DNA from 2 places in the Tissierella sp. QWL-11 genome. Region 2 is predicted to be linked to the other one. Evidence: a T-box and tRNA genes for the amino acid it is inferred to sense, from the RefSeq annotation. Region 2 holds a T-box; the other holds one or more tRNA genes.

Region 1 (7,197 bases), 1.0 Mb from region 2:
TCTATAATGAAATAACGAATCGAGTAGGAGGAAAATAATTATTTTATTTTCCGTCCTCTCACACCACCGTACGTACCGTTCGGTATACGGCGGTTCATTAAGACAGTCTAGCTTTTTCATACTGTGAAGATAAACTTTTAAAACCATGACTAATCAGTCTTTGATTAGTTATGGTTTTACTTAGTATTGGACTAATTGATGTTCTCCAGTAACTTTTCCTTGTATTTGCATACTCCCAAGCCTTGTATTTAGGTACTCCTAGTTTCATTAGATTCTTAAATCTTGTTCTACCTATAAATGCTAAAATAATATTGTAGGAAGTTGCCAATATTTTAATGTACAATATTTACAAAATTCTCTATAGTATTAATGGGTGATGAAAGTGATTTTAAACATTAATACAGAAATAGAGATAAAAACTGTAAAAGATTTAAACAAATTAAAAACATTAGTGGAGGTTAATAATTTGGAAAAACCAAATTTCAGTGAAATAGGAAGGGAGTTGGGAGTTGATAGGAGAACAGTTAAAAAATATTATGAAGGAAATACGGAAAAAGAAAGAAAAGAGAAGAAATCTAAAATAGATGATTATCACAATATTATCACTTCTTTGCTATCAGCAAAAAGCAAGCAGATATTCTACTACAAATCTCATCTCTATAGATATCTGGTAAGAGAGCACGGGCTTGAATGTTCTCGTAGCAATTTTAATTACTACATTTTAAAGAAAAGTGAATTTGCTGAGTATTTTAAACCAAAAGCAAAAAAAGATTCTGTGAAATCTGAAACACCTTTTGGTAAACAAGCTCAGTTTGATTGGAAAGAGAAATTAAAATTTTCTTTTAAAGATAATAGTGAAATGCTTTTAAATGTAGGTAGCTTAGTCTTATCTGCCTCTAGATTCAAGGTATGGGCAATATATCCATCAACAAGTCAGAATCATCTATTTGATTTTTTATCTAATTCATTTGAATCATTAGGTGGAGTGCCAAAAGAAATAGTAATTGATAACGCTTCTACTATGATGGATAAAGCTAGAACCGAGTGTTCAGATGGTAAAGTAAATAGTAAGTTTAAGCAACTTTCTGATGACTTTGGATTTAGCATATATCCTTGTGTTAGAGCAAGACCTAATACTAAAGCAAAAGTTGAAAATCCAATGAGAATAATTGATGAAATTATGAATTACAATGGTGTTTTAGAAGATTTACAAGAATTGCATGAAAAGATGAGTGTAATCACAAATGAAGCTAATTCAAGAGTATGTCAAGCTACAGGATTACCACCTATATTAGTTTTTAACAAAGAAAAAGAACATCTATTACCACTCCCACATGATAAAATCTGTTCTTTTTACAAAAATGAAACTGTACAAGCAAAGGTGAATACCAATAGCCTATTTAAATACAAGCATAATATGTATTCAGCTCCACCAGATTTAATTGGTAAAAATGTTACAATACAAGTTAGTGAAAATAACTTACATGTATATTATAACAAAAAACTAATTACAATCCATAGAATAACAGAAAAAAAGATTAATTATCACAATGATCATCATTTAAAGATGTTAGGATTAACATTTAAATGAAAAGAAGATGTTTCAGAGTATGCAGATAAACATTTAAAAGAATTGGAGAAATTTAATGAACAATTATCAAAAGTTATGTGAGAACCTAAAAGAGTTAAAGTTAGTTCAGACAAGCTTGAGACTAGATGAATATATTACAAAAGTAAATGAGGATAAAATAAGTCTAGTAGACGCACTTTATGAGCTTACTACAAAAGAAATAGAAATAAAAAACTTTAATGCTACAAATGCAATGGTTAAAGTAGCAGGATTTCCACATTTAAAAGAAATGAAAGATTTCGATTTTGAGTTTCAGCCTAAAATAAATAAACAACAATTTTTAGATTTTGAGAGTTTAAGATTTTTAGAAAACAATAGTAATATAATACTAATTGGAAATAGTGGGGTAGGCAAGACTCATCTTGCTACTTCCATTGGTATGGCAGCTGCTAAAAAGCGATTTAGCACTTATTTTATAAAATGTCAAGACTTAATTGCTCAACTAAAAAAGGCATATTTAGAAAATAAATTAGACAGTAGAATAAAACATTTTAGCAAATATAAATTGTTAATAATTGATGAAATAGGCTATCTTCCTATTGGAGAGATGGAAGCTAAAATGTTTTTCCAACTAATAGATAAAAGATATGAAAAGAAAAGCACAATAATTACTAGCAATATAAATTTATCGGATTGGAGTGAAATATTTGTAGACAATATGTTAGCTAGTGCCATCTTAGATAGATTAGTCCATCATTCTAGTATAGTAAATATATTAGGTAATTCTTATAGAACAGCTACTGCTCTATCTAAAATATCTAATAAAGATAATTAGCAAAACTGTACATAGAAATATTGGCACATTTATGCAAAATAATCTTGACATTAATACTACCTAGTTTCCATGTTTTCCATACACAAGCTCTAAGTCGCCTTCGTACCCATTTGTCTAGTTCTGTTAGTTTAGTCTTCATATCTGCCAGTTTAAAGTAATTTACCCAACCTACAATTATTTCATTTAGTTTCTTAATTCTATAATCAAAATTCATGTTTATATTTCTATTAGTAATCTTTCTAATCTTTTCTTTAAGTCTTTCATAACTCTTGTTATGGGTTCTAAATCTAATTTTACCTTTTGAGTAGTAGAAACTGTATCCTAGAAATTTTCTTTTAGTTAGTGGAGATACTGCTGATTTCTCAGTATTTACTTTTAGTTTTAGTTTTCTTCCTAGAAATTTAGTGATGCTCTTAAGGACTCTTTCTCCTGCTCTTGTGCTTTTAACATAGATATTACAATCATCAGCGTAACGGCAGAATTTATGTCCTCTTATTTCTAATTCTTTATCTAATTCATCAAGTAATATATTGCTGAGTAATGGGCTTAAAGGACCACCTTGGGGTGCTCCTTGTTCTGATTTGACTGCTATACCATTTAACATTATCCCTGAGTTTAAATACTTCCTTATTAATTTTAATACTCTTTTGTCTTGTATCTTTCTTGATACTAAGTTCATTAATATGTCATGGTTTACATTGTCAAAGAACTTTTCTAAGTCCATATCTACAACTTGTTTGTATCCTTCATTTATATATGTTTGAGCTTGTTTTAGAGCCATGTGTGCACTTCTTCCTGGTCTAAATCCATAGCTATTATTTGAAAATGCTCTATCGAATATCGGATTAATCACTTGGTTTATTGCTTGCTGGATTAATCTATCTACTACTGTTGGTATTCCAAGGAGTCTTATGCCTCCATTGGGTTTGGGTATTTCTACTCTTTTTACTGGTTGTACTTTGTATTTTCCATCTAACAGATTTGCTTTCAAAGTTTCGTAGTTTTCTTTCAGGTAGGTTAGAAGTTCATCTACTCTCATTCCATCTATTCCACTACTTCCTTTGTTAGCTAGTACTCTTTTGTATGCTTCAAAGATATTTCTCTTATCTACAATCTTTTCGAGTAGATTTTCAGTATTAAATCCCGACTTGGTTTTCAGATTTGACTTCGCCGACAAATCACTATACGCTCCCTGTTTACCTTGAGTTTCCATCTCTACTTCCACAGTCCAGCCCAAATCTTTGGTTTTCTGTATTCTTTTCATGTTTGTTGAGATTGCCAAACTTACTCACCTCCCTAATGTTCAGTCCTTCCAAGATTATCATGATTAATCTTGTACTATGACTTCTGCTGACTTCTGATAATTCAGTTACATATCACTATGTAGTTTGTCATGTAGACCGTAGTCTTTTATGACTTATCTATCAGACCTCCCCAGGTAAGAATACAAACTTTCTCTCCATATATCTGCTACATTTACTTCCCCTGTTTCGGATAGTTTAGGACTTTGGTTTGTATTGCAACCTCATCCACAAGGTCAAGCCTCAAATGTAGTTCGTGTACCTCAGACCGGAGTTTTGCCGCCGACTTCCTTCAGATTCCACCTCACAGTGGACACCCTTGTCTTAAGCTAACGGTTGGCACTATCAACCCCCGTATCGGACTTTCACCGACTAGTTTGCGTCCATGCTGGGCGCACAATAAAAAAAAGTACACTTACAAGTGTACTTTTTCCATGGTGGGCCTTCAGGGACTCGAACCCCAGACCTACCGGTTATGAGCCGGGCGCTCTAACCAACTGAGCTAAAGGCCCCTAGTAAATAGGGTATTATTCGTTAAATTAGTTTATAATATGGTGGGCCTAGGTGGACTCGAACCACCGACCTCACGCTTATCAGGCGTGCGCTCTAACCACCTGAGCTACAGGCCCCTAGTAAATAGGGTATCATTCGTTAAATTAGTTTATAATATGGTGGGCCTGGGTGGACTCGAACCACCGACCTCACGCTTATCAGGCGTGCGCTCTAACCACCTGAGCTACAGGCCCTAAAGTCTAATTCTATGGCAGGGGTGGCAGGATTTGAACCCACGGCATTCGGTTTTGGAGACCGACGTTCTACCACTGAACTACACCCCTATTTTTTTAATTTGGTGCCCAGAGCCGGAATCGAACCAGCGACACGTAGATTTTCAGTCTACTGCTCTACCGACTGAGCTATCTGGGCTAAAAATGAAACTTTTTCATTATCACTCTGCTTATATGTAGATAAAAAAAAATGGTGGGCCTTCAGGGACTCGAACCCCGGACCTACCGGTTATGAGCCGGGCGCTCTAACCAACTGAGCTAAAGGCCCCAATATATTATGGGCAACTTCAAATATCCACCTTGTTTTTACGAGAAGTGTTAATGGCGGAGAAGGAGGGATTTGAACCCTCGCGCCCCGTGAAGGACCTACTCCCTTAGCAGGGGAGCCTCTTCAGCCACTTGAGTACTTCTCCATCTTTGGCGGAGAGGGTGGGATTCGAACCCACGTGGGCTTGCACCCTAACGGTTTTCAAGACCGCCCCGTTATGACCACTTCGGTACCTCTCCAGGTATTAGAAAACTAAAATTTGTCTATGGCTTTAGACAAATTATGGTGATCCATCGGGGATTCGAACCCCGGACACCCTGATTAAAAGTCAGGTGCTCTACCGGCTGAGCTAATGGATCATGAAAATGCATTACTAAAAAATCATATTTATTTGGCTGGGGTGACAGGACTCGAACCTGTGGAATGCTAGAGTCAAAGTCTAGTGCCTTACCGACTTGGCTACACCCCAATAATGGCGCGCCTAGGAGGATTCGAACCCCCGGCACATGGATTAGAAGTCCATTGCTCTATCCTGCTGAGCTATAGGCGCATAATTAATAAAATGTTTTTATTGGAGCGGGTGAAGGGGATCGAACCCTCGCAACCAGCTTGGAAGGCTGGGGCTCTACCACTGAGCTACACCCGCATGGTATAATGGTGGAGGAGACTGGATTTGAACCAGTGAAAGCAGAGCTAACGGATTTACAGTCCGTCCCCTTTAGCCACTTGGGTACTCCTCCCTATGTAGTATCTAAATGATACTACTATTATTTTGTTGGAGCTGGCAAGAGGACTTGAACCCCCGACCTACTGATTACAAGTCAGTTGCTCTACCAACTGAGCTACGCCAGCATAATTTAAAATGGCGACCTGGAAGGGACTCGAACCCTCGACCTCCAGCGTGACAGGCTGGCATTCTAACCAACTGAACTACCAGGCCGCGAATAATACTAAATTAATGGTGGGCACAACAGGGCTCGAACCTGTGACCCCCTGCTTGTAAGGCAGGTGCTCTCCCAACTGAGCTATGCGCCCATTAATTATATAAAGTTTTAAAATGGTGACCCCACGGGGATTCGAACCCCGGATACCGCCGTGAAAGGGCGATGTCTTAACCGCTTGACCATGGGGCCATACAATTAATAAGTATTTTATAAAGATTTTTGGTTGCACTCATAGAGTACTACTATCTTAAAAGAGTTTTTATGGTTGCGGGAGCAGGATTTGAACCTACGACCTCCGGGTTATGAGCCCGACGAGCTACCAGACTGCTCCATCCCGCGATATGTGGCACACTTAATCTTACTTTAAGTAAAACTTGGTGCCGGAGACCGGAATCGAACCGGTACGACCTTTTAAGGGTCGCAGGATTTTAAGTCCTGTGCGTCTGCCAGTTCCGCCACTCCGGCCCTTCAATTTATACTATGGCTCTCAGGGTGGGACTCGAACCCACAGCCTACCGGTTAACAGCCGGTTGCTCCACCATTGAGCTACCTAAGAATGCAGTTTCGCAACTCAAATTTGTTCACTTCCTACGGTCGTGCAAATTTGGTGCTCATTGCCTTTAACCTACCTACAATTCGCTTTTGCTCATTGGGTTAGGTTATAAAGCCCGGCGACTTCCTACTCTCCCAGGGCGTTGCCACCCAAGTACCATCGGCGTTAAGAGGCTTAACTTCTGTGTTCGGTATGGTTACAGGTGTGTCCCTCTTGCTATCGTCACCAGACGAAAACTACTTAGCAATTTATCTTTGATCATTATTTGGTCAAGTCCTCGACTTATTAGTATCTTTTAGCTTCAAGTATTACTACTCTTTCACCTTAGACCTATCTACCAGGTGGTCTTCCTGGAGTCTTACTCTATTGATGGGAAATCTTATCTTGAGGGGGGTTTCGTGCTTAGATGCCTTCAGCACTTATCCCTTCCAAACTTAGCTACTCAGCCATGCCTCTGGCGAGACAACTGATACACCAGCGGTTTGTCCATCCCGGTCCTCTCGTACTAAGGACAGCTCCTCTCAAATTTCCTACGCCCACGACGGATAGGGACCGAACTGTCTCACGACGTTCTGAACCCAGCTCGCGTGCCTCTTTAATGGGCGAACAGCCCAACCCTTGGGACCTACTCCAGCCCCAGGATGAGACGAGCCGACATCGAGGTGCCAAACCTCCCCGTCGATGTGAACTCTTGGGGGAGATAAGCCTGTTATCCCCGGGGTAGCTTTTATCCGTTGAGCGATGGCCCTTCCACGCGGTACCACCGGATCACTAAGTCCAACTTTCGTTACTGCTCCACTTGTAGGTGTTGCAGTTAAGCTTCCTTTTGCCTTTACACTCTTCGCACGATTTCCGACCGTGCTGAGGAAACCTTTGAGCGCCTCCGTTACTCTTTAGGAGGCGACCGCCCCAGTCAAACTGCCCAACTGACAGTGTCCCTA
Region 2 (7,197 bases):
ACTAGTCTTTCGTAAATCTTACAATGAGTTACTAGATAGTTTTCTACAGCTGCCGCAAGGCATACTATACCTATTATTGAAGATATTATCATTGGTATAGCACTGAAAAACGGTAAAAATACTATCTGATTATCAACTATTCCCTCTACTAAAATAAGAGATGGATCTACTGCAAAGATATAAGGAACTATAAATGCTCCTATGGCTATTTTAAATGCTTGGAAACCAGTCTTCATAGAGTTAGCACCTGCTATACCTGCACCTGCATATGCTGCCAACGCTACTGGAGGAGTTATATCTGCTACTACTCCAAAGTATAGGATAAATAAGTGAGCCGCCATTAAGTTTACACCTAAATTTAATAGAGCCGGAACAGCCATAGTTGCAAGAACTATATATTTTGCTGTAGTAGGAAGTCCCATTCCAAGTATTATTGATGCTATCATTGTGAAGAATAGAGTAAGAAGTAAATTGCCTTGAGCAAGTGTTACTATTAGCTCTGCTACTCTAAGTCCTAAACCTGTAAGTGTAACTACTCCAACTATCATACCTGCACAAGCACAAGCACAAGCTACTCCAACAGAACCCTTAGCTCCTGCTTCTAGAGCTGCAAGAATACCTTTTAATCCAAAGCTATTGTCCTTTTTAATTGCATTCGCCACTAAAGCTATCACTATACTTATTATTATTGCTATAAAAGCTGATAGAGTAGGTGTGTACTGCATAATCAATAAAGCTATAATTGAAATAAGTGGTAGAAGAAGATAACCATCATTTTTTAATATCTTTCCTAATTTAGGTAATTCTTCCCTTGGAAGTCCCTTTAATCCTAATTTAGAAGCTTCTAAATGAACCATAGTACCTACTGCAAAATAGTAAAGAGTTGCTGGAATGGCTGCTGCCGCTACTATGTGTAGATAGGGAATACTTGTGAACTCCGCCATTATAAAAGCTGCTGCACCCATTACCGGAGGCATGATTTGTCCTCCTGTTGAAGAAGCCGCCTCTACTGCACCTGCAAAATGAGGTTTATAACCTGTTTTTTTCATAAGTGGTATGGTAAATGCACCTGTAGTAACTGTATTTGCAACTGAACTACCAGATATAGAACCCATAAGTCCACTCGCTACTACTGCTGTCATTGCTGGCCCACTCTTTAAATGTCCTGTAAGAGAATAAGCTAAATCTATAAAGAATTTACCTACTCCAGTTTTATCTAAAAATGCACCAAATAATATAAACATAAATACAAATGTTGCGGATACACCTAGAGGTATACCCATTATCCCTTCTAGAGTTAAGTACATATGAGAAATTATTCTCTCTACACTGTATCCTCTATGGGCTATTAAACTTGGTAATGAAGGTCCTACCTTAGCATACAATAAAAACAGCATTGAAACTATAGGTAATTCAGGTCCTACTACCCTTCTAGTTACTTCCAAAGTTAAAATTATAGCCGTAGCACCTAAGATAAGGTCGGTAGTAGTTGCCATACCACCTTTTATAGCTACTTCTTCTACAAATATAAATAAATAACCAAATACTATAAGTACAATTCCAATAAGTACAAAATCTAATATATGCGCTCTATCTTTTCTAGATTTTTTCCGAGCAGGATACAACAATAATCCAAGGGTAAATGCAAACATTATGTGTAGAGATCTTTGCCTAGCTGATAAAAGAGTACCAAATCCTGCAGTATATAATTGAAAAATTGACATTGCTATGGCTATAACTGTAGTAGCCTTTCCCACAGGTCCTTTTAGCTTCCTAAGCCTAGATGTTTCCATATCATATTCTTCCATAAGACTCTCTACATCTCTGACTTCTTCTGAATTTGTGATATTGTTTTTATCTGTCAATTAAAACCCTCCCTTAATATAAATGATAATATAGATATACTGTCTATTTGAAATTTTATCCCAGTTCTTGGTTTTGAAAAGTCTAAAAAATCGTATTCCACATCTTCAAACATCAATTTATGGTTTGCCCTTTCAGCTCCAGTTCTATATACTAGATATTCCAAATTTTGATTGATATCATATATTTCAAATCCTTCATCTTTTAATCTAAACTTATAAGGTGTTGTGGCAGGAAGTCCTGCACCTAATGAATAAAAAAAAGAATCTGTTAAAATTATATTTTCTTCTTCTACTCTATATGTTTCTGTTACAGGGGTTAATTGCACTGAGTGAGTATACCAAATAGTAAAGATTTCATTTTCTTTAATTTTCCATGATTTTATATACTCATTTGTTTTATAATCCTTTGCTAATAAAACTTTTATAGGCACAAATGATATTATAAGTAAAAAGATACATACAATAGATAAAAATTTTATATAATTGGGTAAGGTACTGGAAATTTTTCCAATACCCCTTACCCAATTATATGATTTACTTGATTCCTTCTTCTTCATAATAACGTGCTGCACCTGGATGTAACTCTATAGGCATACCTTCTATTGCTGTCTCTAATTTAATATCATTTCCTCTAGCATGAGTGTCTATTATTGTTTGTCTTTGCTCAAATAATTGCTTGGTTAAATTATACATTAATTCCTCATCTAATTCTTCCGGAACTACTAACATTGCCATAACAGCAGCTGTGTCTCTGTCTTCATCTTGATTTTTATAAGTCCCAGCTGGAATAGTTACCTTAGTGTAGAAAGGATATTCTTCACTTAATTCTGCAATTTTAGATTCTTCTATTGGAACAACAACTATATCCGAAGTTTGACCTACTTCCGTTACTGCAGCAGTAGGAAGTCCAGCTGTTACAAAAGCTGCATCTACTTGTTTATTTTTAAGTTGATCTGCCGCCTCACCAAATGATAGATAATCTGCTTTTCCAAGATCATCATAAGTTATTCCATGAGCTCCTAATATTTGTCTAGCATTTGCCTCTGTACCTGAACCTGGGGCACCTATTGCCACTTTTTTCCCTTTTAGGTCTTCTACAGACTCTATCCCAGAATCTTTAGTTGCTATTATCTGTACCAATTCTGGATAAAGCATAGCCATACCACGAACATTTTCTATTGGTTCTTTGTCAGCAAAACTTTCAGTTCCACTGTAAGCATAATAAGTTATATCACTTTGTACAAATGCAACTTCAGTTTCTCCATTTGCCACTAAACCTATATTCTCAACAGATGCACCTGTTGATTGAGCATTTGCAGTTACCCCTTCAACATTGTCATTAAAGATTTTTGCTATTGCTCCGCCTAATGGATAATAAGTACCAGCTGTACCACCAGTAGCTATAGATATATATGTTTCTTTTACATCTGATCCACCACCATCTCCACCACCGTCTGTAGTAGTATCTCCTCCACAGCCTACAAGTAATGATGTTACTAATACAAATACCAATAGTAAAGAAATCGTTTTCTTGGACATATAAATCCCCCTCCGAATATGTTTTTTATATATTTAGCAATTTATACAATTTTCTAAATATATAATTTATTAATATTATACAATATGCAGCTAGTTTTTACCAGTGATATTTGATTAAAAATTTTTAATAATGAACCAAAGCGATAAAAAACCAGCAAATATCTGAATATTTGCTGGTTTTCGACATTCATTCTACTCTATTTAAATTTATTTTTCTAATCTATTTATATTGCCTAAATAAGGTCTCAAGGCCTCTGGTATATCTACTCCTCCATCTTCCCTTTGATAGTTTTCTAAAATTGCTGCAAAAGTTCTTCCTACAGCTAAGCCTGATCCATTTAAAGTATGAACATATTCTACATTGCCTGAATCTTCATTTCTATATCTTAGATTAGCCCTTCTAGCTTGAAAATCTTCAAAATTACTACAGCTTGAAATTTCTACATATCTATCATAACTAGGCATCCAAACTTCTATGTCATAAGTCTTAGCAGATGAAAATCCTAAGTCTCCACTACTTAAAAGTACCACTCTATATGGAATATTTAATCTCTTTAATACTTCTTCAGCATTTAATGTCAATTTTTCTAATTCATCATAAGATTCTTCTGGTTTAGCAAGCTTTACTAATTCAACCTTATCAAATTGATGATTTCTAATTAAGCCTCTAGTATCTCTCCCTGCAGCTCCTGCTTCTTGTCTAAAACATGGAGTATATCCTGTATAATAAATAGGTAGATCTTCTTCTTCTAATATTTCATCTCTATGAAGGTTTGTAAGTGGTACTTCTGCTGTTGGTACTAGGAAATAGTCTTTACTAGGTAGATGAAACATATCATCTTCAAATTTAGGAAGTTGACCTGTACCTGTCATACTATCTCTATTTACCATAAATGGTGTAAGCATTTCTGTATATCCATGCTCCTCAGTATGCAAATCTACCATAAAGTTTATTATTGCCCTCTCTAATTTCGCCCCTAAGCCTTTAAATAATGTAAATCTTGCTCCTGTAATTTTAGATGCTCTCTCAAAATCTAATATCCCTAAATCAGTACCTAAATCCCAATGGGCCTTTGGTTCAAAGTTAAACGTTTTTGGTTCTCCATGTCTTCTAATTTCAACATTATCCTCATCACTCTTTCCTATTATAACACTTTCATGGGGAGTGTTTGGAATTTCAAGAAGCATATTTCTAAGTTCTACATCTATATCCTTTACCTTAGCATTTTCATCCTTTACCTTTTGAGATAGTTCTTTCATTTCTTTAAATACTTCTTCTGTATCCTTTCCCTCTTTTTTAAGCTGTGGGATAGTTTTTGAAACTCTATTTTGTTCCGCCTTCATCTTTTCTACTTCCGCTAATATATTTCTTCTTTTTTCATCTAATTCCAAAACTTGGTCTATATTATAATTACCATTTCTCTTTGCTAAAGCTCCTTTGACTGCTTCTTTATTCATTCTAATTCTTTTAATATCTAACATTGTCTTTTCCTCCTCCTACTTTTCAACTCAGATTTGTTTGCTCGCTACGCTTGTTGTGTTAGGTCATAAAAAAACTCTCGCTCCCTAGATATAAATCTAGGGACGAGAGTTACCCGCGTTGCCACCCTAATTAACTTTTAAAGTTCACTTAAAAAGTCACAAGCTCCAGGATGGATTCAATAATTTAATCTACCAATTTCCACCAAACATTGGCTCTCTAAAAGATCTTTTTATTTACTATTTCCCTTCTACACTTTGATATTTAATTAAACTATATTATACATTATATTTTAAAAATAGTCAAACTGTAAATTTATTATATATATGACTAAATTGTAACCTAAAATTAACCAATGTGCAATATAAATATATTATGATATAATATAATGAAAATATTTTAGAAAGAGATGTTAAAATGAAAAATAAAGATATTAAAACGAAAAAAAGAAATACTATATATTCAAATTTTAAAAATAATATTATGCTTATACTTTTAGTACTAGGTGGTATTTTTAATGACTTTAGTTTAAGGGCTTTAACTCTGGGGGACGCATTTAAATTTAAGCCTGTAGTAACAAGTGTTTCAATAATACTTATTATAAGTATATTAGCTCTATTCTTAAACTATAAGAATAGAAACTATGTTTATATAATCCTATCTGGAATATTTGGATTTATAAGTGGTGCCAATTACTTATATTATAAACATTTTAATTCATTTTTATCCTTTTCCCTATTAAAACAATTTGATCAATTGGGAGATATGAAGGGTAGCTTGTATAAAACACTAGATATTGGGATAATATTGTTTTTTATACCTACTATAACTTTGATTTTGATCTTTAAAAAATTAAAGAAACTAGAGTTTTTTCAAAAGATAGAGAGTACAAAGTATAAAAAAGAAGTAATAAGACCTTTTATATTAGGTAGTATAATGCTATTTTTGGTGTCTTTGACCCTTACTTCTACAGATATAAGTAGGCTTATAAAACAGTGGAATAGGCCTTACCTAGTAGAACAACTTGGAATTTACTCCTATACTACTGCCGACTTTGTAAAAAATGCCCTTGCAAATAGCGAAGCCAAGGTAGACAATGAAGAGTTCACAAGTGAGTTAGAAAATCTAGTAGACACTAATTCTAATTCTAAGAATACTAATGAATATACAGATATATTTAAAGGCAAAGATATATATGTAATCCACTATGAAAGTGCCCAAACATTTCCTATGGATTTAGAGTTTTCTGAAGGAGAAGTCACTCCATTTTTAAACAAAATGGCTAATGAAGGATTATATTTTAATAACTTCTATCCTCAACACTCTACAGGCACAAGTAGTGATTCAGAATTTACATTTAGCACTTCTCTACTTCCTGTAAATAATGGTACAGTTTTTATGACTCATGCAGATAGAGAGTATGTAACTATCCAAAAATTACTTAAAGAACAAGGTTATTACACCTTAAGTATGCATGGTAATAATGGAGATTTTTGGAATAGAAATATAATGCATAAAACTTTAGGTTATGACAGATTTTTCAATAAACAGGATTATATAATAGATGAAGAAATAGGTCTAGGACTTAGTGATAAATCATTTTTTAAACAATCTATTGAAAAGTTAAAGGTAATAAAGGAAGAAACAAATATGCCTATAATGGCAACTTTGATAACTCTTTCAAATCACTTCCCATTTGATGATTTAGAAAAATATGGTGAATTCACAGTAGATTATTTAGAAGACACAGCTATAGGAAATTACTTAAAATCCTATCACTATGCTGATATGGCCCTTGAGAGCTTCATAAATGGGATGGATGAACAAGGACTTTTAGATAATGCAATTGTAGTTTTATATGGAGATCATCATGCTAAAATATCTAAAGATGATTATGAAAAGATATATAATTACGATAAAGATTTAGAAGTTTTTAAAGATAAAGAAGATCCTGAATATGTTAAAATCAACAAATCCTATTTAAAACAAATAAGAAAAACTCCACTTGTAATATGGTCAAAGGATAAAACTATAACAGCTAAAATAGATAAACCTATGGGAATGGTAGATGTATTTCCAACCCTAGCAAATATGGTAGGAATATTTAATCCATATCAAATAGGAAAGGATATATTTAGTGTAGAACAAAACAAAGTATCATTTCCTAATGGAGACTTTGTAGATGAAAATCACTATTACTTTGCATCTAATTCTAAAACTTATGATTTAGAGACAAATTTATTAGTGGAGGACGAAAATTTAAAGGAAGAGTTTTTAATAGCAAGTCAAGAGACAGAACAAAAAATTGATATC

What was found. The T-box of region 2 lies ahead of serS (serine--tRNA ligase). A T-box ahead of a tRNA ligase gene usually reads a tRNA of that ligase, here a tRNA-Ser.
Region 1: it has a tRNA-Ser gene. The T-box ahead of serS (serine--tRNA ligase) is inferred to sense a tRNA for this amino acid. The anticodon was not compared.

The regions. Positions count from the first base shown of each region.
Region 1 covers NZ_CM178750.1:1,903,531-1,910,727, forward strand. The annotation lists gene AC4PG3_RS09290 (hypothetical protein) at 98-343, opposite strand; gene istA (IS21 family transposase) at 383-1,591, shown strand; gene istB (IS21-like element helper ATPase IstB) at 1,647-2,405, shown strand; gene ltrA (group II intron reverse transcriptase/maturase) at 2,389-3,687, opposite strand; tRNA gene AC4PG3_RS09310 (tRNA-Ile) at 4,142-4,218, opposite strand; tRNA gene AC4PG3_RS09315 (tRNA-Ile) at 4,259-4,335, opposite strand; tRNA gene AC4PG3_RS09320 (tRNA-Ile) at 4,376-4,452, opposite strand; tRNA gene AC4PG3_RS09325 (tRNA-Trp) at 4,468-4,542, opposite strand; tRNA gene AC4PG3_RS09330 (tRNA-Phe) at 4,555-4,630, opposite strand; tRNA gene AC4PG3_RS09335 (tRNA-Ile) at 4,683-4,759, opposite strand; tRNA gene AC4PG3_RS09340 (tRNA-Ser) at 4,814-4,904, opposite strand; tRNA gene AC4PG3_RS09345 (tRNA-Ser) at 4,910-4,998, opposite strand; tRNA gene AC4PG3_RS09350 (tRNA-Lys) at 5,043-5,118, opposite strand; tRNA gene AC4PG3_RS09355 (tRNA-Gln) at 5,152-5,228, opposite strand; tRNA gene AC4PG3_RS09360 (tRNA-Arg) at 5,233-5,309, opposite strand; tRNA gene AC4PG3_RS09365 (tRNA-Gly) at 5,332-5,405, opposite strand; tRNA gene AC4PG3_RS09370 (tRNA-Tyr) at 5,415-5,499, opposite strand; tRNA gene AC4PG3_RS09375 (tRNA-Thr) at 5,536-5,611, opposite strand; tRNA gene AC4PG3_RS09380 (tRNA-Asp) at 5,623-5,699, opposite strand; tRNA gene AC4PG3_RS09385 (tRNA-Val) at 5,719-5,794, opposite strand; tRNA gene AC4PG3_RS09390 (tRNA-Glu) at 5,818-5,892, opposite strand; tRNA gene AC4PG3_RS09395 (tRNA-Met) at 5,966-6,042, opposite strand; tRNA gene AC4PG3_RS09400 (tRNA-Leu) at 6,079-6,168, opposite strand; tRNA gene AC4PG3_RS09405 (tRNA-Asn) at 6,185-6,259, opposite strand; rRNA gene rrf (5S ribosomal RNA) at 6,370-6,486, opposite strand; rRNA gene AC4PG3_RS09415 (23S ribosomal RNA) at 6,522-7,197, opposite strand, start outside.
Region 2 covers NZ_CM178750.1:293,491-300,687, reverse strand. The annotation lists gene AC4PG3_RS01475 (TRAP transporter permease) at 1-1,865, opposite strand, end outside; gene AC4PG3_RS01470 (DUF1850 domain-containing protein) at 1,862-2,422, opposite strand; gene AC4PG3_RS01465 (TAXI family TRAP transporter solute-binding subunit) at 2,400-3,404, opposite strand; gene serS (serine--tRNA ligase) at 3,612-4,886, opposite strand; T-box leader at 4,982-5,146, opposite strand; gene AC4PG3_RS01455 (LTA synthase family protein) at 5,302-7,197, shown strand, end outside.